One region of the Paenibacillus sp. J22R232 genome, then DNA from elsewhere that is predicted to be linked to it. Evidence: predicted binding sites of a transcription regulator. Region 1 holds the regulator's gene; the other holds the start of a gene.
The links. The regulator NrdR, encoded in region 1, represses ribonucleotide reductase genes. The targets are predictions, from matches to a motif close to AACACNATATATNGTGTT.
Positions count from the first base shown of each region.

Region 2: the regulator NrdR is predicted to act here: its motif matches at 6,561-6,578, upstream of AC0YN3_RS00725 (adenosylcobalamin-dependent ribonucleoside-diphosphate reductase).

Region 1 covers NZ_JBWDNK010000013.1:134,398-150,154, reverse strand. Annotated here, with positions in the region: gene AC0YN3_RS26795 (FG-GAP-like repeat-containing protein) at 1-2,870, shown strand, start outside; tRNA gene AC0YN3_RS26790 (tRNA-Ala) at 3,210-3,285, opposite strand; gene nrdR (transcriptional regulator NrdR) at 3,392-3,874, opposite strand; gene AC0YN3_RS26780 (alpha/beta-type small acid-soluble spore protein) at 4,018-4,236, shown strand; gene AC0YN3_RS26775 (lytic transglycosylase domain-containing protein) at 4,347-4,913, opposite strand; gene coaE (dephospho-CoA kinase) at 4,910-5,506, opposite strand; gene AC0YN3_RS26765 (MntP/YtaF family protein) at 5,522-6,238, opposite strand; gene mutM (DNA-formamidopyrimidine glycosylase) at 6,367-7,221, opposite strand; gene polA (DNA polymerase I) at 7,271-9,949, opposite strand; gene AC0YN3_RS26750 (EAL domain-containing protein) at 10,051-11,271, opposite strand; gene AC0YN3_RS26745 (GGDEF domain-containing protein) at 11,268-12,806, opposite strand; gene phoU (phosphate signaling complex protein PhoU) at 12,997-13,656, opposite strand; gene pstB (phosphate ABC transporter ATP-binding protein PstB) at 13,708-14,463, opposite strand; gene pstA (phosphate ABC transporter permease PstA) at 14,506-15,381, opposite strand; gene pstC (phosphate ABC transporter permease subunit PstC) at 15,383-15,757, opposite strand, start outside.
Region 2 covers NZ_JBWDNK010000001.1:154,681-170,437, reverse strand. Annotated here, with positions in the region: gene AC0YN3_RS00750 (amino acid permease) at 1-635, opposite strand, end outside; gene AC0YN3_RS00745 (SDR family oxidoreductase) at 768-1,622, shown strand; gene AC0YN3_RS00740 (hypothetical protein) at 1,691-2,047, opposite strand; gene AC0YN3_RS00735 (LysR family transcriptional regulator) at 2,181-3,062, opposite strand; gene AC0YN3_RS00730 (HD domain-containing protein) at 3,155-3,793, opposite strand; gene AC0YN3_RS00725 (adenosylcobalamin-dependent ribonucleoside-diphosphate reductase) at 3,913-6,498, opposite strand; gene AC0YN3_RS00720 (DEAD/DEAH box helicase) at 6,776-8,587, shown strand; gene AC0YN3_RS00715 (YqhG family protein) at 8,584-9,546, shown strand; gene AC0YN3_RS00710 (hypothetical protein) at 9,670-10,563, shown strand; gene AC0YN3_RS00705 (YqzE family protein) at 10,554-10,748, opposite strand; gene AC0YN3_RS00700 (N-acetylmuramoyl-L-alanine amidase family protein) at 10,883-11,584, shown strand; gene AC0YN3_RS00695 (divergent polysaccharide deacetylase family protein) at 11,549-12,451, opposite strand; gene AC0YN3_RS00690 (Rrf2 family transcriptional regulator) at 12,632-13,057, opposite strand; gene AC0YN3_RS00685 (xanthine phosphoribosyltransferase) at 13,137-13,736, opposite strand; tRNA gene AC0YN3_RS00680 (tRNA-Leu) at 13,818-13,901, shown strand; gene AC0YN3_RS00675 (AAA family ATPase) at 14,053-14,493, opposite strand; gene AC0YN3_RS00670 (tRNA(His) guanylyltransferase Thg1 family protein) at 14,495-15,232, opposite strand; gene AC0YN3_RS00665 (hypothetical protein) at 15,438-15,692, opposite strand.

The DNA of each region.
Region 1 (15,757 bases):
CTATTTTAACTAATAATGGGAACTTATCGTCGATGTCAACTACTGAATATTCAATTGGGAACAACCCAAGAACATCTATTATTGGAGATATGAATGGGGATGGTCATGCGGATATCGTAGCGGTTACTACTGGAGATTCGGCTGGGATCTCTATTCTTCAAGGTGACGGACAAGGTTCATTTGCATCTGCCGCGAAATTTAAGGCTAGCTGTCCAAGTTCATACGTACCCGCTCTCGATGATCCATACTCGCTTGCTCTCGCTGATCTAGACGGTGATGGTGATCTTGATTTGGCCGTTGGTTGTTCGGAGGCAACTCAAGTATCCATTTTATTAAATGATAGTGCAGGATCCGTGCTATCCTTGCAAGCCGCAGATCGATATGCTGTACAAGGTTCTTACTCGCAGGTCGTTATTGCTGATTTCAATTCGGATCTTAAATTGGACGTGGTCGCCGCGAATTATGATGAATTTGGTAATAATATTAATTTTTCTTCCGTTTTATTAGGTAGAGGAGACGGAACGCTGCTTGCATCCGTTAATTATGAGGTTAACGGCAGTCAACCCTCGTCAGTTACAAGTTTCGACTTTGACGGAGATGGGAAGTTGGATATCGCAACGGCAAATTTTAATTCTAATAATGTGTCCATCATGCGTGGTAATGGAAAAGGTCAGTTTGCAGCCGCTATTCATTATGAGGTTGGGAGCAAGCCCGTTCAACTGTTGTCAGTTGACCTTAACCTCGATGGCAAACAAGATCTGGTCATTGCTAATTCCGGTGATAATACCATAACAAGGTTATTAAACGATGGGACAGGATCATTTATTAGCAAAAGTGTTGTATCCAGCACCGTAGCCGGTTCTAATGCTAGAACAATTGCTGTTGCTGATTTTAATGGAGACAATACTCCCGATCTAGCTGTAGCCCATACAGGATCAAACCATCTAAGCGTGTTGCTTGGAGACGGCAATGGGGAATTTCAGCTAGAAGATCATCCCGTTGATAATCGAATCGCTTCACCCAATTCCATCGTTTCCGGTCATTTTAATGATGATGGCATGATCGATCTGGCTATAGCTAACAAGGGAACGAAGAACGTATATATTCTGAATGGACAAGGGGATGGGACGTTTACCGCTGGTGACGAATATGGGGGCATCTACGAACCAAGCGCGCTTGCTTCAGGTGATTTTAACCGTGATGGATGGGCTGATATAGCGGTTGCTATTAATGGTCCATCAGAATATTCACTTCATATTCTCTTTGGGGATCAAACGGGCACATTTCGCGAGGAAACGATTTCGACATTTTCGAATCAGGTTTTTTCGCTAGCAGTTGGTGATTTTAACGGTGATGGGAAGTTGGATATTGCAGTTCCTGCTTTATTACGGTCACTGTCTGTATTTATGGGCGATGGCACGGGCACTTTTAGCTTGGAAAATAGTTATAATACCGATGTCATGCCTCGGTCGGTTGCGGCTGGCGATTTCAATAACGATGGTAAAGATGATCTAGCTACGGCAAACTACTATGCCGACAATGTCACGATTATCAAAAGCTTCGTTCCTAAAGTTACGGAAAGTGGACCACCAGCCACACAACCAGTTAATACAAATCCAGATACCTCCATTATATTGGATGGTGTAAAGCTAGATAAAATAGCGACGTTAAAAGAAATTGTTGTAGGTGGACAATCGACGACGATTGTATCCCTTGATACCGAGAAATTGATTGCCGTGCTGGAAGGTAAGAACAGTCAAACACTCATTATTCCAGTCACTTCCAAATCAGATGTAATCCAGACAGAATTGAACGGTAAAATCATTAAATCATTGGATAAAACAGATACCGTTATTAAAATTGACACCAAAGATGCTATTTATACCATTCAATCGAATCAGCTATTGATTGATCAAATCGCGTCTCAGTTTGGCAATAACGTAAAGCCAGAAGAGATTACGCTAAGCATTCGTATGGGAAAAGCTTCTGCCGAAAGTAAACAGTTGGTTGCAACTGCCGCTGCAAACCAAGATGTGAGTTTGGCTGCTCCAGCGATTAATTTTGAAATTATTGCTACGTATGGAGACCGTACCCTTAAGATCGATCGATTCGATCGTTATGTGTCACGTGAGATTGTACTGCCGAATTTAACCGATCCGACTCAAATAACAACTGGCGTCGTATTAAATGAAGATGGAACGATATCCCACATTCCAACGAATATCTTTACAAAAGACGGCAAACTACATGCCGTCATGAATAGCTTAACGAATAGTACCTATTCGATTATCTGGAATTCGAAGAAATTCGCCGACGTACAAGGACATTGGAGTCAAAATGATGTCAATAACATGGCTTCGCGCCTCATTATCAATGGTGTTACAGCAACAACCTTTCAACCTGATCAAGATATCACCCGTGCAGAGTTTCTCGCGATTGTGGTTAGAGCATTGGGCTTGAAGCCAGTTGGGCAAATCAACTTGCCACTAGATGTAAAGTCCTCGGATTGGTATGCATCTGTTGTACAAGCGGCTTTAACGTATCAACTTGTTCAAGGTTTTGAGGATCATACAATTAGGCCTAATCAGACGATCACAAGGCAAGAAGCCGCTGTCATCTTATCTAGAGCGATGGCGATCACTTCGCTTGCGTCGACCGTGACGGATTCCGAAGCGGATCAAGCATTAATTTCGTTTGAGGACAGTCAACAAGTTGCTGGTTGGGCGAAGAAAGCCGTCGCACTTATGGTCATGAACAATATCATGCAAGGCGATAATCAACATCTAACAGCAGCAACTCACCTATCACGTGCGCAAACTGCTGCTATTGTAACAAGATTCTTACAGCAAGCAGATTTGATTAATAAGTAATCGCATAATGATAGACGCGGACTATTCCCCGGCTTTTATTGGAACGGCGAAACGCCTTCTGAAGACATTCAACTAACAAAGAGAATCTGCCCAAACCTGGCTGTGACAGGGATGGGCAGTTTTTCTTTGTTATGGCTGAAACGGCTGATCTCATCTGCACTAGAGATCGTCATACTCTCATTGTTCCGTACTCTATGCACGTAACGGCAGGCTACCCGTAAGAATTTGCCATGCTTGTCCGCTTCCGATTTCCTGCGAGCGGAACGCCTTAATTTGGTTCGATCTCGGCCAAGCCAACAATAAAAAAGCAACCCTGCCGGGTTGCTTGAGTGTTTAATTTGGTGGAGACTAGCGGGATCGAACCGCTGACCTCTTGCATGCCATGCAAGCGCTCTCCCAGCTGAGCTAAGCCCCCAGAATCAATCTAATGCTGGTATTTTCATCTTCTGAGCAGTAAAGCATTTCCTCTTATTTGCGCAAATGACGACAAGATTGATCTTAGCATATGGTGCTAAGATCTGTCAATCTTTATCTATCATGCTGTTGAGCGGATGCTTGGATAACAGGTTATTAAGCTCCTTCATGAACATATCGATATCCTTGAATTGACGATAAACGGACGCAAAGCGGACGTAAGCTACCTCATCCACCGGATACAGCTCATTCATGACGATGGCTCCTATGTCGCTGCTGTCGACCTCAGCATGTGCCGTGGTGCGAAGCTCCTTCTCTACCTCAGATACGATAACCTCGAGACGCTCAACAGGTACGGGCCGCTTCTCGCAGGCTCGGATGAGACCGCGCAAAATTTTGTCGCGGCTGAACTCTTCACGGCTACCATCCTTCTTGATGACAATAAGAGGCGTTTCTTCAATCATTTCGAAAGTTGTGAATCGGCGGCTGCACTTCTCACACTCGCGTCGACGGCGGATTGATTTGTTCTCGTTGGCTGGCCTGGAGTCTAATACTTTCGTTCCGGCATAGTCGCAGTATGGGCATTTCATAACGGATATTGCCTCCTTTCCTGTTCGCGGAATGCCTTATAAATCGGCTATTCAAAAAAAATTTTAATTTCCATGTAATTCCTGTAATGAAGTTTCGATTTTTGCACATAATACTTTTACCAACCGCAAGGAGGTGAACATACATGAGCGCATCCCGCAGCAGTAACCAATTGGTAGTGCCACAAGCGACAGCTGCCCTTGATCAAATGAAATATGAAGTTGCTCAAGAGCTAGGCATCGCAATTCCGCAAGACGGATACTACGGCAACATGGCTACAAAAGACGCAGGCTCCATCGGGGGATACATTACCCGCCGCCTAGTGCAAATTGCCGAGCAATCCCTTGCTGGTCAATACAAATAATGATTCATTAAAAGTTGTATGAATAACGGAAGCTTTGGCTGGGCCCGTCCATGAAGAGGCGGGCCACCAAGGCTTCATTGTATTTTCGATTTGGCAATTGCTCGATTGGATTAAAAGCTAGGATATAAATCCTTATACTTATTATAATAATAAATAACCCGCTGTACATAGTACCTCGTCTCGCCGAATGGGATTTCCTTTACCTTTTCCATCGATCCATCCCACACGCCCGTATCCAGCCATTTCCGAACATTGCCCGGCCCAGCATTATACGCAGCGACGGTAGCGACCATATTCTCATCAAACTGCTGGTTCAACGACTTCAAATACCAAGATCCAACCTCAATGCTGACATCCGCGCGATGCCGAAGCGTATCCTCCGTAACATCCTGAAAGCCAGCCTTTTTCACGACCCACTCTGCCGTATCCGGCATAATTTGCATCAAGCCCAAAGCGCCTTTTTTTGAATCCTTGCCTGTCTGGTAATTCGTTTCACTGCGTATAATCGCGGCAACCAAATGAGGTTCAACCTCGTAATTGGATGCGCTGGCCCGAATATCGTCTTTGTATTTCACCGGATACATCAACGTGGCCAGCCAGTCCGATTTCAAAAACATAATCGTCAGCAGCCCCAGCAACAATACCAGAAGCACTCTTTTCTTCAGCAGCACTCTCATAGCAAGCACTGACTTTCCCAGAATGCATCCAGCTGGCGTTTCGTTTCGTCAAGCGATCCGCTGTTGTCAATGACAAAGTCAGCTAGCGCACGTTTCTGTTCAATATCCATCTGCAGCGCTATCCGGCGAACGGCTTCTTCTTCCGTTACTTGATTCCGCGCCATTAATCGAACCTTCTGCAGCTCAGCAGGCACGTAGACGACCATTATGCCATCATACAGCTCTTCCTGCTTGGTTTCGTACAACAGCGGCACGTCAGCTATGATCAGCCGGTTCGGAAATTGTTCCGCGTAGGTATGTATAGTCGCCTGCATGCTTGCGCGAATCGCCGGGTGCGTAATGGCTTCAAGCTTCTTCAGCATGCTTTTATCCTGAAAAACGATAGCTCCAAGCTCCTTGCGGTTAAGAGAGCCGTCGCTTTCAATAACAGCTTGTCCAAACGTAGAGGCAATTGCCTCCAGTGCCGGCTGGCCCGGAAGCACGACCTCTCTTGCGACTTGATCGGCATCGACCAGCAGCGCACCGCGTTCCACCAGCATGTTGGCGATAGTGCTCTTACCGCTGGCAATACCGCCGGTTAATCCGATTCTCATCCATTTCACCTCTAATTATAACAGCTTCATGATTCCCATCATGATCAATAATATGCCTGGAAGCAAAGATAATGTTTGCATGCCTCTCCAGCCCGAGAAGCGAAAGCCGAAACGCATGCCCCCTATCAAGAAGATGGCACTTGCAGCCGCGATCGTCAAAGCCGTCAGCAAGGAAGGCAAACCGATCAATGCTGCTCCAAGACCGGCACCGAATGCATCAAGCGACAACGCCACGCCAAGCATGACCGCTTCCGATGCGGAGATCGTTCCGGATTTGTCGACATCGGCAGCTTGCGGCGTTCTTAGAATCTGAATGACCAGACCCAGCCGCTTCAGCTCAACCATGACAACTAGGGCAGCGCTCGCGATCTCGCCCGCATGGGCATGCGGACTGCCTTCAGCCGCCGCTGCACTCTCAAGCCGCGAAGCATCCTCGGAATCGCCCGGCTCGTCAGCATGCTTTCCTTTTCTAAGCTGCAGCAGCGCCCAGCCTCCGATGAGAATGAGCACGCAGGCACCAATGAGCCGCGCAGCGAATTCGGACAGAAAACTGGTCAGCAGGCCGCCAACCTGCATGGATAAATAAATAATCAAACCCGAGCAGCAAGCAATGATAAGTACCGACAGCATTGGGATGCGAATTCTCCGCAAGCCGTACGTAACGCCAACACCGAATCCATCCAAGCTAACGGCAAAAGCAAGCACTAACAATGAAGCAACATGCGCGAACAATCGTAAAGTCCCTCCCCGCACGGCGAATATCCGGCTCACTCAGATGCTGTGAGTAGTCATTCGCCTATTGTTCGTAACACATCTATCATATGCGGGGAGTATTTGTCTGTGCTTGTCGATCCAAAAAGCTACTTTGCCTTGGCCTGTCCTGCTTCCTCCAATGTCTGGCATTTACTGCAAATATGCGTGCCTCTTCCGCCAACGACGAATTTATGAATCGGTCTCGAGCAGTTCGGGCATGGCTCATCCTTCTTGCCGTAGACGAGCAGTTGATGCTGGAACATCCCCATCTCACCTTGCCCGTTCACGTAAGACTTGATCGATGAACCGCCTGCTTCTACCGCATGCGCAAGCGTCGACCTTATTGCCTCGTACAACCGTTTCCACTCTGCCGGCTTCAGTGAACCGGGGGAACGCTCTGGATGAATGCGAGCCTGAAACAGCGCTTCATCCACATAAATGTTGCCAAGTCCGACAATATGCTCTTGATTGAGCAGCAGAGGCTTAATTTTCGTTGCCCGCTTCTCCAGCTTGCTTCGCAGCAATTCAACGGTAAAGTCCGGCTCAAGCGGCTCTATCCCCAGCTTGTTCAGCGGCGGCAGCTCCAGCTCCTGCCCTGCTGCGAACAGATGCATCGTGCCGAATTGTCGCACGTCCTTGTAGCGGAGATCCGTACCGTCCTCGAAATGGAATATCACATGCGTATGCAGCTCGATCGGCTCATCCGAAGGGAACACGCCATAGCGGCCTTCCATGCGCAAATGCGAGACCAGGACGAGACCGTCCAGGATGATCCGCAGAAATTTGCCGCGGCGCTCAACGGTTTGGATCGTATGTCCGGCCAAAGCATCTGCGAACTGCTCGGGCTCAGCAGGGCGCTGTATAATACGCGGGAGTTTAACCGTAACGGACTGGATTCGTTTTCCCGCGACAAGTTCGATCAATGTTCTTCTAACGGTTTCTACCTCTGGCAATTCAGGCATTTTCTCCTCACCTCAACAACCATTATACCCGAAACAGCGCGCCAGCGGGTTACTTTGCTTCATACCAATTGTCACCGAAACTCATATCGGCCTTAAGCGGAACGTCCAGCTTAAGCGCGCCAGCCATGACTTCCGGCACCAGCGTCTTCATCAGCTCCAGCTCCTCCTGCGGCACTTCGAATACGAGCTCATCGTGTACCTGCAGCAGCATGCGGCTCTTCAGCTTGCGCTCGCGCAGTGTCGCGTCCATATGCACCATCGCCAGCTTGATAATATCGGCTGCCGTACCCTGAATAGGCGTATTCATCGCCGTCCGCTCCGCAAAGGAACGAAGGTTGAAATTGGAAGCGTTAATGTCGTTCAGATAACGCCTGCGCTCCAGCAGCGTCGCCACGTAGCCGTCGCGCTTAGCTTGCTGCACGATATCATGCATATATTGGCGAACGCCTTTGAATACTTCTTTGTAATCCGCGATAAACTTTCCTGCCTCATTACGCGTAATGCCCAGATTCTGCGACAAGCCAAAATCGCTGATGCCATAGACGATACCGAAGTTAACCGCCTTCGCCGAGCGGCGCATATTGGAGTCCACCTCTTCCGCGGTTACGCCGAACACATCCATCGCCGTCTTCGTATGGATATCCATATCGTGTATGAAAGCTTCCTTCATGTTCTCGTCATCTGCAATGTGGGCAAGCACGCGTAGCTCAATCTGCGAATAGTCGGCTGCGACAATGGACCAGCCAGGCTCAGACGGGACGAATGCCTTGCGGATTTGGCGTCCTTCTTCCAAGCGGATCGGAATATTCTGCAGGTTCGGGAACTGGCTGCTTAGTCGGCCCGTAGCTGCAATCGTCTGGCGGTAATAGGTATGGATCTTGCCCGTTTCCTTGCGTACCTCCTTCAGCAGCCCTTCTACATAAGTGGACTGCAGCTTGGAGAGCTGGCGGTAATGCAGGATGAGCGGAATAATGTCATGATAAGGAGCAAGCTCCTCAAGCACCTCTGCATCCGTTGAATAGCCTGTTTTCGTCTTTTTCTTGGCGGGCAGTCCCAGCTTCTCGAACAAAACCTCGCCTAACTGCTTAGGTGAACCAATGTTGAATTCCATCCCGGCGAGCTTGTACACGTTGCTAATGATCGTCGTAAGCTGCCCCTCCAGGTTCCGGCCAAGCGCCTCCAGCTCCTCGGATTTCACCTTGATGCCCTGGAACTCCATACCGGCGAGTATACGGGACAAGGGATGCTCCATGTCAAAATAAAGCTTGCTCATTCCCGTATTGCCGAGCTCCTCGGTTAACAGCGGCACCAGCTTCCGAACCGCTTCCGCCTTCAGAGCCAAATGCCGGTATAACGTATCCGCATCCGGCACTTTGAACTTCGCGCCCTTCCCGTATACCGCTTCATCCGGCGGCAGCAGGGACAGTCCTTGCTTCTCGTTGATGCCGCTCAGCGTCTGGCTCGCTTCGGTTGGGTCAAGCAGGTATGCGGCGAGCTGGACGTCGAAGGCTGAGCCCTCGAAGACAATTCCGCTCCATTTGAGCGCAAGCTCCACCTTATGCAGGTCAAAGCCGTATTTGGGCTTGTCCGCTTGTTCCAGCCAGTCGCGCAGCTTAGCTGCAAAAGGTTGCTTTAACACCGAGTAAGGCATTGCGAATACGGCATCTTCCGCAGCAATTGCGAGACCGATCAGCTCAGCATGATGCGGGTTTTCGCCAATCGCTTCGATGTAGAGGCCGTTTTTATCTGTTTTGCCGAGTATGCCTACCAGTCGGTCAAGCGCGTCCTTATGCTCCTCGGATTCAATCACATGGATCGACAGGTCTGCCGCTGCGGCCTGCGCTTCTTCTTCCATATCGCCTGCTTCCGCCCCAAGCTGCAGCCGCTCAATCAATGACTTGAATTCGAGTTTGCGGAAAGCTTCGGCCAGCTTGGGCCCGTCATAACCCGCATAGCTGAGCTCGTCTATGCTTTTCTCGAACGGCACCTCGCGGAAGATCGTCGCCAGCTTCTTGCTCATCTCCGCATCGTCCTTATGCGTCTCGATGTTTTCCTTCAGTTTCCCCTTCAGCTTGTCCAGGTTGGCAAGGACATTCTCTACTGTGCCGTGCTCATGCAGCAGCTTCAGCGCCGTCTTCTCTCCAACGCCGGGTACGCCCGGGATATTATCGGAGACATCGCCCATCAGGCCCTTCAGATCGATAATCTGCATCGGCACCAGTCCGTATTTTTCTTGGATAGCTTCAGGCGTATACAGGTCAACCTCGCTGACACCTTTGCGCGTAACCGCGATCGTCACCTTATCGGAGGCAAGCTGCAGCATATCCTTGTCCCCGGTTACGACGAATGTCTCGACGCCTTTGTCGTCGGCAGCCTTCGTTAGCGTGCCGATAATGTCATCCGCCTCATATCCGGCCAGCTCGTACTGCGAAATATTAAAAGCGCCCAGCAGCTCTTTGAGCACGGGGAATTGCTCCGACAGCTCAGGCGGCGTCTTCTGCCTTCCGCCTTTGTATTCCGCATAGCCTTCGTGGCGGAACGTAACCTTTCCGGCATCGAACGCGACCAGCACATGCGTCGGTTTTTCCTGCTCCAGCAGCTTGAGCAGCATGGTCGTAAATCCGAATATCGCGTTCGTATGGCTGCCGGACGAATTCGTGAGCGGCGGAATCGCAAAAAACGCGCGGTATATGATACTATTTCCATCAATGAGCATCCATTTTTCCATAAGGAATCACACCTTCTTTATGTAGCTTTCATACGTTCCATTATAGCACAAAAACGGCTTTCCCCAAGCATCGCTGCCTAAGGAAAGCCTATCCTTAACGATTATAGCTTATTCGAATCGAACGGTGCTGGCCGTCCCAGCAAATAGCCCTGGGCATATTGGACACCCATTTCGCGAACCTTCGCCAGCTCCTCCTCCAGCTCGATTCCTTCGGCAATGACCGAAATGTCCATTTTGAGCGCAAGCTGAATCAATGTATTCAAGATATGCTCCTTCATCTCGTCGAGATGGATGTTCTGAACGATGGAGCGGTCGACCTTCAAATAGTCCGGACGCAGCTCCACGATTGACTGCAAAGAGGAATAACCCGCGCCAACGTCATCTATCGCGATTTGATAGCCCTGGCTTCGGTAATGCTCCAGCGCTTTTTTGACCGTTCCGAAATCCGCAATCGAATTCCGCTCCGTTATTTCGAATACGACATGATGCGGCGAAAGTTTATGCTGCTCGAGCAAGCTTAACGTTTGGCCCGGCGAGAAGCTGGGATCTTCCATAATTTGCGCCATCACATTGATGAACAGCTTCTGATCGGGCGCAAGCGGGATGCAGCCGTCTATCGCCTTCTCTCTAGCTAGCCGGTCCAAGCTGTACGTCAACCCTTCTTTCTCCGCGAACAGGAACAAATCCATCGGTCCTGCGAACCAAGAGCGGTCCTCCGTTCTCGTTAACGACTCATATCCGAATATTTTCCCTTGCTGCTGAAGCGATACGATCGGCTGATACACCGGATAAATCATCCGATCGTGAATGATCCGGTCGATTGCGCGCCGCTTCATGCTGCGCTCCATCGCATCCGCTGCTTGGCCGTGCAGGATCGCTTTTTTCATCACCTCATACCAGACCAATCCGTCAGCCGTATTCGTATCATTCGACGCAACGGCGACGCCGACATGCAGCCGTGCTTCCATGCTGTCCGAGGCTATTCTGTCCAACCCGTCGATAAAACGCTGCTCCCACTCCGTCGTATGCTTATGGGCAAGCTCAAGCAGCCAGCCCTCCAGCAGCTTCGCTTGGCCTGCCGGCAATCGCATATGTATGAAGAGATCCTCCTTCACCCATTGAAGCCCCTCATACAACAATGAACTGTTAAAAGCTTCCTCCGCCAAGCGCTCCGCGAATTCGCGCCACCGCTCATGCAACGAGGCAATGCTGTCCTTCTGATCGTCGGAGGAAAGCTGCCATGACAAATAGATTATGCCAAGATGGCCGGTGCTTTCGTTGTCCGCTCCGTTTAGCCGCCATATGTCCCGTACTTGTCTCAATTTCGGTTCCGTTCCTCTCCATGATGCATTCCTGAAATGTGATCCTTGACGCAGATGCTGCCCTTCAGCGCCTTCGCCTGCTTCTTCAGCATGGCCGCCCGTCTTGGAATTTCCTCCGTCGCTAGCGGCACCATGCCGTCCCACAGCATAAGTGACAAAGAGAGCGTCACTCCCTCCTGTTCAACGGGGTTTCCGTGACGGTCCTCTACGCTCGTGACCTCAACGCCGCCATAAAATGCTTTTATACCTTGATCGAATCGCTTAATCAGCGCCTCGCACAAGCTTTCGGCTAGTGATGACTTGGTTACCGCAATGAAATCATCCCCGCCGATATGACCGATAAAATCATCGCTTCCGCCGAGGAGATCAAGCTCCCTGCGCAATAACTCGCCCAAATAGCGTATTAAATTATCGCCCATCCCGAAGCCAAAACAATCGTTATACCATTTGAAATAATCCAAATCCGCATAAATGACTGCGAATGGCTCCTTTTCGCCGATTCGCCGGCTCAGCTCCAGCTGAATTTCTTCATTGCCTGGCAGGCCTGTGAGCGGATTAGCAGTGCGTGCCGCTTCCGTGCGGAGCGTTGTCATGCATTCCAGAATGGAACGGATGGAGGCCGCCCCTGCCATTTGACCGTCCTTCGTAATGAGCACGACATCGTACAGCTGCGAGAATTCACGCGCCATTGCAAGCTGCGATACATGCTCGACGGACAGCTGTTCATCCACGATAAGCGGCTGGTTATTCATGATTCGCTCTACAGGACGGTTCCAGTAAAGCGGAAGACCGAATTGACCGGCAAGCATCTGATGCAGCTTTTCCTTCATGAGTATGCCGATCGGCCTTCCTTGATCCACAATAACCGCGCCTTGCGCTTTCGCATTCGTATCAAATAAATAGGCGACCTCGGACACTCTGGCCCTGGCAGGAAAAACCGGGAACGGGACCGCCAACGTGCCGATCCGAACCGATCTTCCATGGCTACCCGTCAAATCCTGCTGGATGACCGTTTCACTTGCCGCAGCTGATAATCCGTAACCAGCTTGGCTCAGCACGCCAGCCGTGCCTGCTTCCTTGCGCTCCCTGCCAAGCGATACGTTATAAGCGCTGTGCTCCATCGCATCGAGCAGCATCCGGTATACAACCGCCTCCGAGGAGCGGCCTGTTGCAGGGGGGAATGCGGTAGACATGCCGATGCTCACCTCTACCTCATGCTCTGCTCCATGCTCCTTCTCCGGATTGGACACGGCTTTGCGAAGCTTCCCATACAGACGCTCAAGCGCCTTTTCGATCACCTTGATGATCGGCTCGTCCTTCTGCTTGCGGTCGATCAGAAAAAAGTAATCCCATTCCAGCCTTTGCCGCCAAAATAAAGCCGTTTCTTCGCTTTCCCACATCTGCAAAGCGTTCTCCGCCGCCGCGTTCCCTAGCCGAAACCGAACATAAATGACTCCTATGCCGCCTTCATGCCAGCGCTCTTTAATGCTACGGAGCATATCCCGATTGAATAACCCAACCCCGACTCCATTCATGCCATTCCCCTCGATCGAATTTCGTCTATTTCAATACCTTTGACCCTTACTTTACCAGTCGATTGTGAATAGAGATGCATAGATATGTTAATTTTCGGTAAAATTCGACACGATATAGTTCGAATGGCCTGAAAATATAAAAACCGTCCAAGCATGATTGCTTCGACGGTTTTTATAGAGGAACATTTTGCTACACGTTCAAATCCGGTCTATTGCCCGTAACGAGATATACGACGCTCTCGCCGATGTTCGTTGCATGGTCGCCGAACCGCTCCAAATAACGGCCAACGAAGCTCAGCAGCGAAGATTGCGTAATGTTTCGAGGATTCTCCATCATAAGGGAATATAGCTCGCGCGTAATTTGACCGTAAAGGGCATCGACCTGATCGTCGTCCTTCGCCATTTTGTACGCCAAATCCACGTTCTCCTGTATAAAGGACTGAATGGATTCATAGGTCATAAGCTGAACGATTTCCGCCATTCGGGGCAAATCAATCAATGGCTTAATGAGCTCCTGGCCCTCCAGACGAAGAACAACTTTGGCGATATCCACAGACAGATCACCCATCCGCTCCAAATCGCTTGCAATCTTGAACGCGGACAAAATACGGCGAAGGTCCTTAGCAACCGGCTGCTGCGTCGCGATAAGCTTCGAGCCGATTTCTGTAATCTTCTCTTCCATTTGGTTCAGCGACGGATCCTTCGCAATGACCTGCTTGGCACGGGAAACGTCAACCGATTTCAGCGCTTCCATTGACTCAACGAGCGCTTTTTCCACGAACGTACCCATGTCGATCAACAGGTTATGAAGATGCTCCAATCCCTGGTCAAACTCTTTGCGTGTGGTCATCACAACGGCATTCCTCCTACAAATTATGTTGCATTTATGGCTAACTACGGCTTAGCCGAAGCGACCGCTGATATAATCTTCCGTGCGCTGGTCCGTCGGATTGGAGAACAGCTTCTCCGTGTCCGAATATTCAATGACTTCCCCGTTCAGGAAGAACACGGTTTGGTTGGATACGCGGGCTGCCTGATGCATGTTGTGAGTAACCATCACGATCGTATATTTATCCTTCAGCTCCTGGGCAAGCTCCTCGATCTTGAGCGTGGAGATCGGGTCAAGCGCAGAAGTTGCCTCATCCATGAGCAGGATGTTCGGATTGACGGCAAGGGCGCGTGCGATGCAGAGACGCTGCTGCTGTCCGCCGGACAGACCGAAGGCTGAACGCTTCAAATGATCCTTGACTTCTTCCCAAAGCACGGCTGATTTCAAGCTCGTTTCCACGATTTCATCGAGCTCGCGCTTGCTTGTGATGCCGTGCAGGCGCGGTCCGTATGCCACGTTGTCGTAGATGGATTTCGGAAAAGGATTCGGCTGTTGGAACACCATTCCGACTTTTTTGCGAAGTGTCTCAACATCTACCTCATTCGAGTAGATCTCGGTCCCGCCGATAGCTATCCCGCCTTCGATGCGCGTGCCCGGGATCATGTCGTTCATCCGGTTGAGCGTACGAAGCAGCGTCGATTTGCCGCAGCCGGACGGTCCGATGAAAGCCGTAATGGCTTTCTCGGGAATCGTAAGCGATACATCCTTCAAAGCGTGGAAAGCGCCGTAAAATAAATTCAGCTTGTTAATGTTAATAAGTGCTTCCATGTCGTTTTCCTCCTAAAATGGTGTGCTTGTGCCGGCAGCGCCTTACACGTTCTTCTGGTATTTGTTGCGGAGCAGGATAGCCGAGAAGTTCATCAGCAGCAAGAGCGCGAGCAGCACGATAATACCGCTTGCCGCAAGCTCCTTGAATTCGAGCTGAGGCTTCGACAGCCAGTTATACACTTGAATCGGAATAACGGTAAAGGAATCCTTGAGACCGTCCGGCAAAAAGGCAACGTACGTAAGCGCGCCAATCATAACGAGCGGTGCCGTCTCGCCGATTGCCCGCGACATGGCAAGAATGACGCCAGTGAGCACGCCTGGAAGAGCCGATGGCATAACCGAACGGGAAACGGTTTGCCATTTGGTCGCGCCGAGCGCAAACGATGCATCGCGGCGCGATTTCGGAACGGCGCGAATCGCCTCCTGCGCCGAAACGATAATAATGGGAAGCACCAGCAGCGTCATCGTAAGCGCGCCAGCGATGAGGCTGCGGTCAAGCGACAGAAGCCGTACGAACAGGGTCAAGCCGAGAATGCCGTAGACAATGGATGGAACGCCCGCAAGCGTACTGATATTTAGCTGAATCATCCTTGTGATACGGCCTTTTTTTGCGTATTCCTCCAGGTAGATAGCCGCGCCAACACCGAAGATGAATGAAATCGGCGCCATGATTAGCAGCATATAGATCGTGCCGACGAGCGCCGACTTCATACCCGATCCTTCCGCTTTGCGGGAAGGGAAATTCGTGAACAGGTCTGGCTGCAGTCTGGAAATACCATCTATGAGTATGTCTACGATAAGTGCGCACAAGGCGAGTACGCCGATTGAGGTCGCTACGACGAATAGGATATGCAGCATCCAGTCCGTCCTCCGACGATTGGCGATTTGCTTGCGGTTCGCATCTTGGAATATGTTCATCTTAGTACTCCTCCCTGAATTTTCTTGCAATGTACTGGGCAAGAATATTGAGCAGGAATGTAATGACGAACAGCGTCATGCCGACCGCGAAGATCGATCCGTACTCAATCGTTCCGTGCGGCGTGTCTCCAAGGCTGACCTGAACAATGTAAGCGGTCATCGTCTGGATGCTGTCGAGCGGATTGGCGGTCATGTTAGGCGTTGAGCCCGCCGCAACCGTAACGATCATCGTCTCGCCGATTGCTCTTGAGAACGCAAGCACTGCAGATGCGACGATTCCTGAGAAAGCAGCTGGCACGACGATTTTCAAAGCAACTTCAAATCTTGTAGCGCCAAGGGCATACGCACCGTCACGCAAAGTACGCGGCACCGAAGA
Region 2 (15,757 bases), on a different contig from region 1:
AATCCCATAACCTCAATGCCGCTAAAAGCATAGAAAGCGTACAATAAGCCTTTCCAAGCTCCGAGCCAGCCTTTATCGCCCCATTCGGACATGCTTTCTTTAACGGGATGTACATGGCCCAGTCCTTTCATTGCGCCATACCCCGCAACGACGATAAACATGACGATTGCAGCTATTTTCACGACCGCAAACATATCCTCCGCCTTGTTGATTCCTTTGGAACCCAGAATGACAACGAGCAATGCAAGCGCCGAATATGCGGCTGCGAAAACCCAGAGCGGTACGCCAGGCAGCCAGTATTGCGAGAATAAGCCGATAGCCGTTAATGAACTGCCGAGTATGAGCATCTCGGAGGACCAATAGACCCAGCCGATGCTGAAACCGGCCCAACGCCCGAAAGCCTGTTTCGCATACGTACGGAAAGAACCCTTTTCCGGATGCTGCGCAGTCATTTGAGCGAGTGCCTCATACACAAAAAGCGTAGCAATCGCCGCAAGCAGAAATATATACAGCACGAAATAACCGCTTTTTTGAATCGCGATGCTTGAACCTAGAAAGAAGCCTGTCCCAATCGTGCACCCAATGCCGAATAGCATGAATTGCTGCCAGGACAGCTTCTCCTCCGATGCTCCCATGCTTGTCGCCTCCATTTCTAATGTACTGTTCACTGGGAAGCTGGTTTTTATTCTCGGATTACCCATACATAACCGGATGCCCGTTTCGATATGCTTAATTAAAAGCATGCGAGTGCTAAGGAGGCTGAAGGAATGGGTCCTTTCTCCCCTAATCTGTTACAGGGAAAAGTCATTTTAATTACAGGCGGCGCGACCGGCCTAGGGCGGGCAATGGGCGAGGCGTTCATCGCTCTTGGCGCGCGTCTTGCCATTGCCAGCCGAAAAGAGACTGTACTCCGGCAAGCAGCCGATGCGATGGGATCAGAAGCTTGTCCCGTTTTCTACAAAAGCTGCGATGTACGCGATCCCCTCCAAATTCAAGCACTTATCGATGACGTCGAAGAGCAGCTCGGGCCAATCGATGTGCTCGTCAACAATGCCGCCGGCAATTTCATCAGCCCAACGGAACGCCTCTCTCCGAAAGCGGTGGATTCGGTTCTGAACATTGTGTTGCATGGAACCTTCTATACGACACTTGAGGTCGGGAAGCGTTGGATCGAACAAGGGAGAAGCGGCACCATGCTGAACATCGTAACCACTTATGCTTCTACCGGCTCTGGCTATGTCGTCCCTTCCGCAGCCGCGAAAGCAGGCGTTCTGGCTCTCACAAGATCGCTAGCGGTGGAATGGGCGAAATACGGCATTCGGCAGGTTGCAATAGCACCTGGGCCCTTTCCGACTGAAGGAGCTTGGTCACGCCTGTCCCCCACTGCTGCGCTGGAAGAGCAGATGCAAGCCCGAATTCCGCTCGGTCGCGTTGGAAACAAAGAAGAGCTGGCATACCTGGCCGCTTATCTCGTTTCTGATTATGCGGCTTATCTGAACGGCGAAGTCGTTACGATTGACGGCGGGGAATGGCTGCAAGGAGCAGGACAGTTTAACGGGCTCTCGGCAGTGACGGACGAGGAATGGGATTCGCTTGCTGCATTAACACGCAAAGGCAAGTAGGGTTGCAAAAAAAACAGTCCGTTTCTCATTGAGAAATGGACTGTTTTGGGGATGTTAACTATTGTTCCTTATTCTCCGTCAGTCTGCTCCATCGGACGAGCGCCGGGACCTCTGCCGCCAGAGCGGTTACCACCGGTGCGGTTACCTCCGGTACGGTTGCCTCCCGTGCGGTTGCCCCCAGTACGGTTGCCTCCCGTACGGTTGCCTCCCGTGCGGTTGCCCCCAGTACGGTTGCCTCCCGTGCGGTTGCCTCCCGTGCGGTTGCCTCCCGTGCGGTTGCCTCCCGTGCGGTTGCCACCCGTGCGGTTGCCTCCCGTGCGGTTGCCACCCGTGCGGTTTCCGCCTGTACGTTCCCCTCCCGTGCGATTGCCGCCTGTACGATTGCCATTTGAGCTGCTTGCTGCTTTTTTCTTGTCTTTTGCCATATGCGTAATACCTCCTCATAGAAGCTACTTACAACATATGACGCAACTCTAGCTTTTGTAACAAGGCAAATGATTGTTTTATAGAGTTATAGATTTGAAGGGCTTTTGTTAGCCAAATGCGAGCTGCTGGATTCTAAAAAGAAGAAACTCGGCTCCTTATTAGTTCTATAAACTTCCGTGCCGCAAAACCAATGTATTTTTCCTTATGATAAATCAGTCCAATCGTTCGTTTAATAGACGGATTGATGATCTTAACGGTTTTAATGGCATCCGATTTATGAATCGATATTAACGTTCTCGACAGTATCGATACGCCTGCTTTTGCCTGGATAAGGCTGAAAATGGTCTCCATTGCATCCGTTTCAACGATTGGATTCAGTACTATGCCGACAGCTTTGTAAGCGGTGTCCGTCTGCTCCCTGCATTTATAGGTTTTGGGGAACAGGATAAATGGCTCTTGCGAGATATCCTCCAATTGAACGGATTCGAGCGCAGCGAGCGGATGCTCATGGGAAAGCGTTAAAAACAGCTCCTCCTCGTATAAAGGAACGGAAACAATCCGCTCGTCGATGACAGGCAGAATAGTGAGCGCCACATCCAGCTCATTGTGCACGACACGCTCAATGACATCATCCGCTCCCCATACCTTCATCTGGATCTCAGGGAATTGCGCATGGAAATGTACCGTGGCTGCCGACACAAGCGAATTTAATTCGCCAGGCAGCGCACCGATTGACAGGCTGCCACGCTTGAGCGTTTGCAGCTCTTCCATTTCCCCCTTTGCACTTGCCATGCTTTGAAAGATATGGTCGCAGTGCTTCAATAGAATAGCTCCTGCTTCCGTAACCATCGTTTTTTTGCCGATCCTGTCAAACAGCTGAACGCCGAGCTCATCCTCCAAAGCCTTAATTTGATGACTTAAGGTTGGCTGGGTAACGCCAAGCCGTTCAGATGCGCGAGTGAAGTGAAGCTCCTTGCACAGTGCCTTGAAATACTCCAATTGTCTAATTTCCATAGTACCTCCGCCTACCCTTTTGATTCCCCCATTATAAACTGTAAAAACAGAAAAAACACCCGTGAGCAGCGATGTCTTCCCTGTTTTTATTATTACTCATTCCAAGGCGAATGCAAAACGCAATCACAAAAGTTAGCCGGCTTAAATCCCGGAAGCAGCAGCGTACAAACGTCAGCTTTAATATTGCCGAAAGTCGTCTCCGGCTTATGCTTGAAGCCCTCAAGGAAAGCAGGCAAAATTTTGCTTTTGAATTGATCGCGCGGATACGCTTTTACTACTTTCTCGCGGATCTCCTCCGCTATGCTTTCAAAGTTCTCTCCCATCACGTCATAGCCGACTCCCGAATAGATAAGTGCCACCTCCGGCTCCTTGAACTGGGCAATGCCGATCGTCGTATGCAAGGCAATCGCATCCCAGACAAGGCGAATGGAATCGTTAGGCACGCCATGCTGCTGGAGATAGCTCCTTGCTGCGTTGGCGCCGTCTACTTCAAAGCGTTTGTCCGGGCTGCTATAATGCTTCGTCAGCCCGAGGTCATGAAACAATGCGCTGATGTAAAGCAACTCTGGATCGAATGAAATGCCGCCGTTTCTGCCTTGCAGCGCTCCGAACACAAATACCCGGTGAGAATGGTTCCACAATAAATCATTGCCGTGCTCGCGAAGAAGCTCTGCAGCCCCTAACGCCAGCTTGCTATCTGGAATTTTGATATCCGCAACCGAATTTGACATTACAACCAGCCTCCTACAATCATTTTTCAACATAAGTTGATTGTAATGGAGGATGAATCATCGATCAATATTATCGTTTCTATAGTTATGATAGATTTAACGCATGACTATTTGCACATCTAGCATCTGCTATAGCCGCAATTCGTACACTGCTTGCAGCCTTCGATATTAATCAAGGCAGCCGAACCGCAGGATGGGCATAAATCTCTTAAAGGCGCCGCTACCGGATGATTACCTTTGTTTGCCGCTTTTTCTATTGGAACATGCATGGCAGCCGCAGTCTCTTCTCCGCTCTCCGCATGCAGCTCCAGCGCTTTGGCGACGGCGTCCGCAATGGATTCCACCCTGTTGGCGCCGAATCCGATTGCTCCCGAACCTCCTATTCCCTTTAAATGCTTAATGAGCAGCTTCACCTTGTTCCCGTGATCGCCGTAACGCAGGAATAATGAGCAAACGCGCCCCAGCGCCTCAGCCATTGCGAATACATCGGAGCCGGCTTTGCCCACATTCAGAAAGATCTCGCCCGGCGTGCCATTCAAGTCATTAATCGTAATATAAGCCATGCCGAACGGTGAGTTCACTTTATAGGTAGCGCCTCTTAACACCTGCGGCCTCCGCTTGTATTGTTTATCGAGCACTTGCTCAGCCGCTAAGTCAGGAACAACCGCTTCTACAAGAGACGCATCGAAATGCTCGGCTTTGTCGACCTCAGAAGCCATATCAGCAGCCGACTTCGTCTCATCAGCCGCATGTTCGTCCTCACGCAATGCTCCGCTCTTCTCCGTAGATAAGACCTGCACATCGCGGCTTCCATCCCGATAGATCGTCACGCCTTTACAGCCGAGCTCAAATGCAAGCTCATACAGCTTCCCTGTTTCTTCAACCGTAAAGTCAGCCGGGCAATTCGCTGTTTTCGAGATCGAGCTGTCTACCCAGCGCTGAATAGCCGCCTGTACGCGAATGTGATCCTCCGCGGATAAGCTCATCGCCGTGACATAATAATCGGGGAGCTCCTTTCCAGGATTGGCTGCCTTCCAATCTGCCGCAATAGGCACGTCTTGCTTATCGTAGCCTAATCGGCTCTGCCGGTAATATTCGAATGCAAAATAAGGCTCGATCCCCGTCGAGGTTCCGACCATTGTCCCCGTGCTTCCTGTCGGAGCCTGCGTAATGACCGTCACATTCCGCATTCCATTCTCGGAAACGGCTTCGCCAATTTCCGGGAAAGCGTGAATCAAATTTTTCATAAAGCCGCTCTGTACGTACTTCTCCGCATCGAATGCTTGGAACGAGCCCTTCTCCGCTGCAATTTCCGTAGACGCCAGATAAGATTCACGGGCCATAAACGCATACAGCTTATCGAGAAACGCCAAGGACTCCTTGCTCCCGTAACGAATTCCCAGCTTGATCATCAGCTCGGCCAGCCCCATCGTACCGAGACCAATGCGGCGTTCAAGCTTCTGGTTGCGCTCATTTTCTTCGAAATGGTAAGGCGTCTTGTCAATGACATTATCCAGAAACCGCACGGACCAGCGTGTCACCTGAGCAAGCTCCTCCCACGCGACATCATGCGTCTTCTCGTCATAGAATTGCGATAAATTCACGGCCGAAAGGTTGCATACGCCCCAGCCCGGCAGTCCTTGCTCTCCGCAGGGGTTCGTGCTGACGATAGGGTTGAAATACCAGCTGTTCGACATTTGATTGTAGTATTCCATAAAAACAACGCCAGGCTCCGCGGACTTCCAAGCCGCATCGATGATGGTTTGCCAAATATCGCGTGCACGCACGGTTTGATAGTGGATAACTTTTTTCCCAAGCCTCTTCCATTCCTCCAGATCGCCAGACCAGAGCTCGTCGTAATCCTTTTCCTTCGTATCAGGGAATACGAGCTCCCAATCCGCGTCCTCTTTCACTGCCTGCATGAACGCATTGCTTACGCACACTGATAGATTCGCGTTTGTAACTTGGCCCATCGTTTGCTTGACCGTAATGAATTCCAGCACATCCGGATGCCAATCGTTAAGCATAAGCATTAATGCGCCTCTCCTGCTTCCGCCCTGCTCGATTAATCCCGTCGTATAACTGAACAATCCCCCCCAAGACACGGCGCCGCTCGAAGAACCGTTGACTCCGGCTACGATTGCGCGGCGAGGACGAAGCGAAGAAAGGTTCATGCCTACTCCTCCGCCTCGTGCCATGATCTCAGTCATGTCGGACAAACTCCCCATAATGCCGCCACGGCTGTCTTTCGGCGAGGGAATGACGTAGCAATTAAACAAAGTCAGCTCTTCGCTTGCCCCGGCGCCTGCCGCGATTCTTCCGCCTGGTACCAACTTCCAATCATGTAGGATATATCTGAATTTCTCTCTCCACTCATCCTGTTTCTCTTGGCTCTCTTCAACGGATGCCATAGCTCCCGCAAGACGGTCCCACATCTCCTCTGGCGTTTTCTCCACCGTCAAGGTGAGCTTCTCGATGCTCGACTCCGTTTGTTCGCCGTTCCTGAGCTTCACCTGTACGTGATTGCCTACGCGCGCGACTACTTCTCCCACTTCTTTTACAGGAAACTTTGGATCATCCTGCGTCAATACGAGAACGGTATCACCGATCTTCGTCAGGCTAGTATCCGCGTTTTTCCAAGCATACCGGTCCAAAAATATTTTCTCGCTTAATCCCTCAAGGCGCCTTCCTTCTGCTTTCCCCATCTAAACGATTCCTCCTTCAGGTTATCGCGCTATAACCATATGTATCTCCATACTATGCGTTTAGCACAATATATTGTGTCATTTAATCATTATACTATACTAGATATTGATTTTCTTGCTTCTGAATGGCGCGAAACCTCAATCTCCTTCGCTTACATGCACGCTCTCGCCAATTTGCTTGTCCATACTCTTTTTTATGCGGCATCTTATTATTATTGATTGAAAAGGCAATACTGATTACAACTTATCCCTTATACCGCGGAAGGAGCTGCACTTGATGACATTTCAAACAACGCCGCAGGCTGCTTCAGCCGATGCCGGCACGCGCAAGCTGCATCCGCTTGTCGACTTGCAGTGCGACCGTACCTGGTTCGAGGAGCTGCAAAACCGTCAGACGCGTGGCGGACCATGGGATGATTGGACACTGTACCAGCTTGCTATGGAAGCCGAGCAGGCAAAACGGATAGAAAGCTTCGAGCAGCTGCTCTGCCTTCGTTCGCTTCCTTCTTTCGAGCCGATGCCCCATCAAATCAGCACGGCGCGCAAGGTCGTGCACGAGATGGGCGGGCGGGCTATACTTGCAGACGAGGTTGGTCTCGGCAAAACGATAGAAGCGGGTCTCGTGCTCAAAGAATACATCGTGCGAGGGTTGGCCAGACGCGTCTTAATTCTCGTTCCCGCTTCCTTAGTGCTGCAGTGGGTTCGGGAGCTTAACCAAAAATTCGGAATCTCGGCTGTCGCCCAGAAAAAGGCGCATACTTGGGGCTATGACGTAGTTGTAGCATCGATAGATACGGCTAAAAGAGAGCCGCACCGCGAGCTGGTGCTTAGCACCGATTATGATCTCATCATTATTGATGAGGCGCATAAGCTTAAAAACAAAAAAACGACGAACTATCAATTTGCCAACCTTCTGCGCAAGAAATATTGCCTGCTGCTCACGGCCACGCCGATTCAGAATGACATGGATGAATTGTTTAATCTCATTACGCTGTTAAAGCCGGGACAGCTGGGCGGAATGAGCGATTTTGCCGCCAACTTTGTCGTAGACAAACGCGTGCCCAAGAACGAGGATCAGCTGCAAGAAGCGCTGTCCGGCGTCATGATCCGCAACCGCCGCGGCGACGGCGGCATTCACTTTACGAAACGTTTCGTCAAAAACATCCCGCTCACCTTATCCGAGGACGAAAAGGCGCTTTATGACTCGGTAACCGGGTTTGTGAAGGAGCGTTACGAGGAGAGCGGCGGCGACTTAACCAGCATGCTTTCCTTGGTCACGCTGCAGCGCGAAGTATGCAGCAGCCGCGACGCTGTCTTTTTAACGCTGGTCAATCTATTCAAAAAAACAGCCGAGGATTCTCCGATGCGTCCGCGAATTTGGGAGCTTGTGGAGAAAATCAAAAATATTAAAGCGAATACGAAAGCCGAGAAAGCGATGGAGCTCGTCAAGGAAATGAATGATAAAGTCATTATTTTCACCGAGTATCGGGCTACGCAGGAGTATCTGCTGCAGTTCTTCCGGGCACAGAACATGATTGCCGTGCCTTACCGCGGCGGGATGAATCGAGGCAAAAAGGACTGGATGATGGATTTGTTCCGGGGACGCGCCCAAATTCTCATTGCAACGGAAGCCGGCGGCGAAGGAATCAACCTGCAGTTTTGCCACCATATGATTAACTTCGATTTGCCTTGGAATCCGATGAGGGTAGAACAACGGATCGGACGCGTCCATCGGCTTGGCCAAAAGGAAGACGTAAAAATCTACAATCTATGTACCGTAGGCACCATCGAGGAGCATATCGTGAACCTGCTGCATGAGAAAATCAACCTGTTCGAGCTCGTCATCGGAGAGCTTGACCATATTCTCGAACGATTCGAAAAAGGCGACGGCTCCTTGGAGCAGAGACTTGCCAAAATGCTGCTAGAATCAGGCAATGACACTGATTTGAAGCAAAAAATAAATCATTTGGGCACGTCGCTTAGCCGGATCCGCGAAGAAGTATTAACGGGGGATCAGCCGGAGACCGCCAGTCCCGACCTGATCGTCAATTTGGATTCGCTTGGACAAACCGTGGAGGTGCAGCCTTGAACGAGAAGCAGGTGCACAAGTTCGTAAACCGCTACCTAGATGCGACAGAATGTTCGATTTTGGAAAAATCGCCCAACCATTTCACCGTTAAGCTCTCGCCGCATGCAGACCGTGAGCTTACGAATCGTCCCTACTATTGGAGCTTTGTAGACCGCGTAAATGCCGAGCCCGAGACGATGACCTTTCTATTCGTTACGGACAAGAACAAATACGATGCTGCCGAAGAAGCCAAAATAAACGACGCTGCGGTCAAATCCGCGCAAGCTCCCGCAGAGAATGCGCAGGAGGCAGCCGCCAATGCAGCGCTAGGCAGGTCGCTCGGCTTTGTTCACGGCAATCTTGCCGCACCTGCCCGCGTCCCGCGCGAGGACTTGTTTTTTGGGGCACGCAAGCTGGATATGCTGTTCGATGCCGCCAAGGCAAAGGGAAGCTACGTTTATTTATTCCAAGAGCCTGACAAACGAAGCGCCAATCCTTTCTCATCGACGCCATATACGGCTTGGCTTGGCGTTAATATGCGCGTAGAATTTGCGTGCGACCGCAAACGCGAGGAGATCCATTGCTTCGGTGTTTCATTAGCGACCGGACAATGCGTGGAGCAGTTTTATGATCGCTTGCTCACCAACAAGCTTACACCGCGGCTGCCCGCGAATATTCACATTACCAAAAACGGGATTTCTTACAATAAAGCGCTCGGCATCGTGGAGCAAGCGCTAGAGCGCAAGCTGCGGGCATATGACTATAGCTGGGCAGAAAGCGCTTCTGCACGACTGGAAGAGGAGCTTGAGCGAATTAGCGGGTACTATAAACCGCTTGTAGAGCATGCCTTAGAGGAAAACAAGTCAGCTATCGAAGAGCAATTCGCCCAGCGCCAATCTGAGATCAGGTGGCAATATGAGCCGCGTGTGACTGCATCCGCTATTAACTGCGGGATCTTCCATCTAGAGGGCATCGACTGACATGGATTTGACGATATCCGCAGCAATACGCCAAAAAAAGGCGGTCATGCGGCCGCCTTTTCCTGACAGGTTGCAACAGCCTTCTTGAGGCATGTCCGATACAATAGCAAAGAGGTGATCATATTGCGAAAAAAATTCATAAAGCTGACAGCAGCATGCGTCCTAACCGCAATTGTGCTATATGCCGGCGGGATGCAGCAGCAGCCTGCATCTGCGCTCTCCACTCCCGCAGCAACCTACGAGCCCGTCCAGCAGCAAGCCGAGCAATGGGTGCAAGAGCTCTCGTCCCAGCATTCATTTGCCGCTTGGAAGAAAGCTGACTTGGTTATATCGCCAATAGGCCCAGGTACGCATAGCTGGCTGGTTCTCGTGAAGCAGCAAAAACAAACCGTTGGCTATCTAATCGTGCATGCCGTGGAATCAGGCGGCTATCAACTTGGTGAATATGGGACAAGCAGCAGCCCACCCTTCGATCAAGGAACATTGTCGCGATCGGTCAAGCAGCTAGAATTGCTGCAGCCTGCGACGCAAATCGAAGCCCTTTACGTTAATCCCTTGCTGTCAGTATGGAAAATAGCCGATGGCGATCAATCTTATTACACCGATTCCTCCAGCGGCGAAAGCCTTCCCATTCAAGATAAAGATTGGCTCGAGGCTGCCGCTGCAAAATCGGCTGCTCCCCTTCCGGTGCAAATCCGTAAGCCTGCAAAAATTATGAAGCAGCTAAGCCTGCCTTCATTCCAAGCGTACGACCGGCTTCCTTGGCTTACCGACAAGCCGCTTGCGGTTAACGCTTTTGCCTATTCTCCGTTATTCGCACGAATAAACAACAAAGAACAGCTCCGATACACCGCAGAGCTGTTCCAGGATCAAATGAGATATGTGTGGTCTGTAGTCGGTTATCATAAATGGGACAACGGCCCGATATACCTTGCCCTCGAAACGAACGAGGACGGTTCAGACAGGCGCTATATCCCGGTATCCTTGTTAATCGAACTCGGAAGCTTCTACCGCTGACGCTGAACGAGCCCTCTCCACCATAAAATAATGCTCATCGGTCCCCATCCGAACCACCGCGTCAGCCATGGCTCCCTGCGTGCTTTGGCTGATGTCCGCGTCTGCTTCCGCTCTTCCCTCGGCGTTTCGATATAAGCCACGAATTGCTCTGCCATATATTTCACGTACTCATCGCCTTTTGCCATAAGTCCCGCCTCCAGCTCTTAAATAAGATGATACATTAAGTTTGCCCCGGACCAGCCGAATGTAAACATGCATGAGTTGACCTCCAAAAAGACACGCTAAGCATAAGTCTAAGTGATCTGGAGGAACAACCATTATGTTTCGTACAATAATAATTGGCTCTATCGCACTATGGCTTGCATTTTGCAGCGGTTTGACAAACGCGAGCGCTTGGCCGTTGATTCCGGTTGGCTCCAGAGCGGATTGGGCGCTGCCCACTACCGTTGTCATTATCGATGCGGGACACGGGGGTATTGATGGCGGCGCATCTGCAGCCGATATATTGGAGAAAGACATTAATCTCGCGGTTGCGCGCAAGCTATACACGATTCTTCGCAACCAGAATATTCCCGCGGTGCTTAACCGCAATGGCGACTATGCCTTAAGCGATGACAACCGCTGGCATCTTACCCGCTCGAGGCATCGCAAGGATTTGTCCCAGCGACGCCAGCTGACGGAAGAAATCGATAGCGAGCTGCTCATCAGCCTGCATGTGAATTGGTCCAAAAAACCAACGGAGAGAGGGCCGCTGGTCCTGCACCAAAGCAGCGGTGAAAGCTCCTTGCTGGCTTTCTGCATTCAAGACGCGCTTAATCGCCAACAAAATACGGCCTTCCTCCCGCGTGAAGGAAAGCCGTTTTATTTGCTCAAGCGAGTTTCGGATCCTTCGGTCATCGTCGAGATGGGCTTCATTAGCAGCGCGGCAGACCGTACCATGCTGACAGATCCCGTTCGGCAGCAAGAGGTGGCCGAAGCCATCGCTTCAGGAATTAGGCAATACAAGTGGATCGTTCATTGAGCCGCCGCTTATAAGCGCCGTCAATTTTACGAATTGCACGTTTGGCTGCATAACAGGAATCGATTGCTGAAGGACCGATGCGGTAAATTTCCCGGGAGGCCCTACATGTCCGATCGTGATGCAGCTGGCGTGCGATTCCAAATGCTTGCGCAAGACACCGATTTGCTTGGAGATATGCTGTAAGGAGTATACGTCATCAAGGAACACGTCATTCGAAACGATCGGTACTCCCAGCTCCTCTGCGATTTTGGGAACGACTGTTTTATAGGTCGTTCGGCTGTCCAGGAAGAACAACCCTCGATCCTTGCATACGCCAAGTACGATCCGCATCATTCTCTCGTCAGCCGTCACCTTGGAACCCATATGATTATTCATTCCAATGGCGTGTGGCACATCATCAATCGCAGCTTCTACCCGTTTCTTAACCTCTTCGTCACTCAAATCCGTCGTCAATGCGCCTGGCCCCAGCCATTTCTTCAATCCTTTATTTGGCTCCATGGGCATATGTACGATGATATCGTGGCCGAGTCTATGCGCTTCCTCGGCATCCTGTTTCGTTGTCGGCATAAATGGCATAATCGCTGCCGTTATTTTGATGGGCAGCTTCATCATCTCCGCCGTTCCATTCATTCCGTTGCCAAAATCGTCAATCACAACGGCGACAGCACGCTGCACCTGTACATTCGACGTCTCTTGTAAGGCAGTACCGGTCCTATTCGCCGAGAGCGCAAAGCTGGTCATGCCGGCTCCTGCCGTAAATAATCCGCATAATGCCATTACCGCAGCAATTTTAATGCTCATACGCACCCAGTTTCCCGCATGTCCAACCTCAACTGCCCATGTCTTATCTTTTTGCTGTCTGCCCACTGCTGCACGCACCTCTCGCCTTTTACTATCATTGTTTGTGAAAATGCTGGGAAATATGCTAATCCTGTCACCATGAACCCACTTCCATTTTCACCCAGACGAAATCAACTGGCGTGCCGCAGCAACAAAAAAACAGCAAAAAAGAGGCCCTATGAAGGCCTCTTCTTATAACACTCTCCATTAATCCGCCTTGCTCATAACGTCTAATGAAATCTGTTCAAGCGTAATGCCCGCCAACTTATCCGCCATTGCCTTCTGGGCCTCGTTAAAAGCGGTTTCCAGCGACGACTGAATATGGCGGCCAACCGTACAAGCAGGATTAGGCTGCTCATGGATAGCAAACAGCTCATCCTGTCCATTGTTATGAACCGCGTTGTATATATCATTCAACGTAATCTCGTTTGCCGGCCTTGTGATGACGGCTCCTGCAACGCCGGCGCTCGTCATGACAAGACCCGCTTTGTTCAACATTCCCATAATTCTTCGAATGACGACAGGGTTTGTATTCACGCTGCTAGCGATAATGTCTGATGTCAGACGTGATGTCTTACTCGTCTCAAGCAACGTCATAATATGAACGGCAACGGCAAACCTATTGCTAGTCAACGTGATCACCTCCTGTAAGGAAAGAATCCGATACCATCTTTATGTAAGCATTATAGTTACATGATCATTGAATTGTCAATTAAACGCTGCTGTCTGTACGATTCGGATCAGGGACAAACGTTGCTTTGCCATCTGACAAAGAGGCTACCCTTGCTAATGAATGCACGAGATACCCTAGCTCAACCAGTTTGTTTCGACCTGGCTGAAATGCTTTCTCGATCACAATTCCGATTCCTGCCACCGAAGCTTGTGCTTGCTCTACGATTTTCGCTAAACCAAGCGCTGCGTCGCCGTTCGCCAGAAAATCATCAATAATCAGCACACGATCCTCTGCTGTTATGAACTTGCGCGAAACGGTAACCTCGCTCTCTTCTTGCTTCGTGAACGAGAAAATTTTCTCCGTGTACAGGTCATCCTTGAGCGTAAGCGATTTGCGTTTTCGTGCAAACACGAGCGGGACGTTCATTTGCAGCGCAGCCATGACTGCAGGCGCAATGCCTGAGGATTCGAGCGTGAGCACCTTTGTAACTTTTTGCGCTTCAAAGAGTGCAGCGAATGACTGGCCAATGCTATACATAAGCTCCGGATCGACTTGATGGTTCAGGAATGAATCCACCTTCAGCACATTTTCATTTAACACGATACCTTCTTCAATAATCTTTTGTTCTAATTGCTTCACAACCGTTCCTCCATTTATCAAAAATAATATTGACATTTCCACCATATTCATGCTATGATATCTTCTGTTGAAACAAGTTATGCGGCCGTGGCGGAATTGGCAGACGCGCTAGATTCAGGTTCTAGTGGTGTAACAGCCGTGGAGGTTCGAGTCCTCTCGGCCGCATCCTTTTTGAAAAAATAGCATTTAAGTGATCTAAATAAAATAAGTATAGCACATTGGCTTTCTGTTTTTAATAAACAGCTACTAATGTGCTTTTTTTGTTATGGTCATCATAATTTGGAATTCTGCAGGACAGTTTACGTCGGAATGATTTCTACAACTGTTGCATCGTGTCGTTAAAAATCCCATCATTCGTTGTCACAACATAAATTTCATGAAATCCTTCGTTATATTCGGGCCTCTGCAATTTTCCAAGCGTGCTTTTAATCCCAACGATCGGAACCATCTCTCTGTCATTACGATGTTCATTTCGAATGAGCGATTCATCTAGGTTGGGTTCAAAAAAGTAGCCGATTATTTTATAACCATGACCGCTGACCGCATCAATATATTTCTGGCGATCCAATTTTGTTGGATTCGTATTATCAACGACAAATGATTGTTTTGCGTGAATTGACGCTTCAAGATACGTTCTTTCTCTATATCTGGTTTTAAGCATATCCAGATTGATTCTCATGTGCGTATTAAAAAACTTTTCTTTATAAAAGGTTGATTTTCCAGAAGCTTGTATGCCAACAAATATAACGCACTCCAAATCAATCATCCTTACTCAAGTTCGCGTATTTGTTTATATAATCTCTGTCTTGAGAAAATATTGGAATATCTAAATCAACATCCCATTTGCTTCTTTGTGCATCACCTTTAAAGTAGTCTTGTTTTGTAACACAAACTCCACGCTTTTGCCATGTAGGAAGTTCGTTCCAGTTAACCCCTTTTTCTAAAAATAATTTATCCTGAAGCTGCTTTCCGTTCAATCCTTGTAACTGTATGTGAGGAAAGTTAGCCTGAGCAACCATCGAAATGCTATTCTTAGAGGCATCTTGCTGCCTCCATAAGAAATAATTAGCTACTTCGTCATGTGGCAACACCCATGCCCTACTATCAAAAGTGGCTAGAGGTTTATCAGGATATACCTTTTGGATCTCTTGGTTAAACTTTGCAGTAGCCATAGAAGCAGAAACGGATACTATCTTTTGTATGTTGTTTTGGAACCATGATTCGGTTGTCAATTTATCATAATTAGTTAACAACAAAGAAATTTCATCGCTCTGATGATACACCAGTTTGCATCCCATAACATTTTCGGCAAGGTACTTAGCCGTTTCCCATAAAGCATTCGTTAGATTCTCGTCAAATGGTTTAATCAAGCCACGAGTAAACGTGTGAAAGTGGCAGCCATCAATTCTTAATAAAACTGGAAGCCTCCGTGGCAATGCGTGTCGAAAGGCATTTTCGTATTCCTTCATTCGATTACCGAAATCATCTTTTTTCATATTAATTACCATCCCTTTTGTAACGATTTCGAAGTTTCATTGGTACTTGTATAATCTCTTTATCTGAAAACCAATTTATGGTGAACTCGAATACCGAATTGGGCTGAAGATGAGTCCCTAGTGTTACACTATCATCATAAATTGTTGTAATCAGCGAATAGTCGCGATAAAGAAATGCCAAGTCAACTTTAATTAAATCCAAATTTTATGTACATTCAATTAAATCATGCTGGCATCCGACTTTGGGGTCATCAAGCATACGCCAATTGTTTTCTACTATATTTACTTTCTTTTTACAGTAATCATCGGCATCCTCTACCAGCTCAAACCAATAGTCCGCAAAACATGGCTTATCTTCATGTGTATCATATAAAAAAATGTACACACCTTCATGCGTCTCATATAACATTACTTTTTTTATGGAGTTAGTTGGTTCTTCGAGAAGCTGATATTTCCTCATACATTTCCCCTTAATCAAATAGGCTCTTATATTGATTCAATCATTTAATGCTAACTAAACTGTCA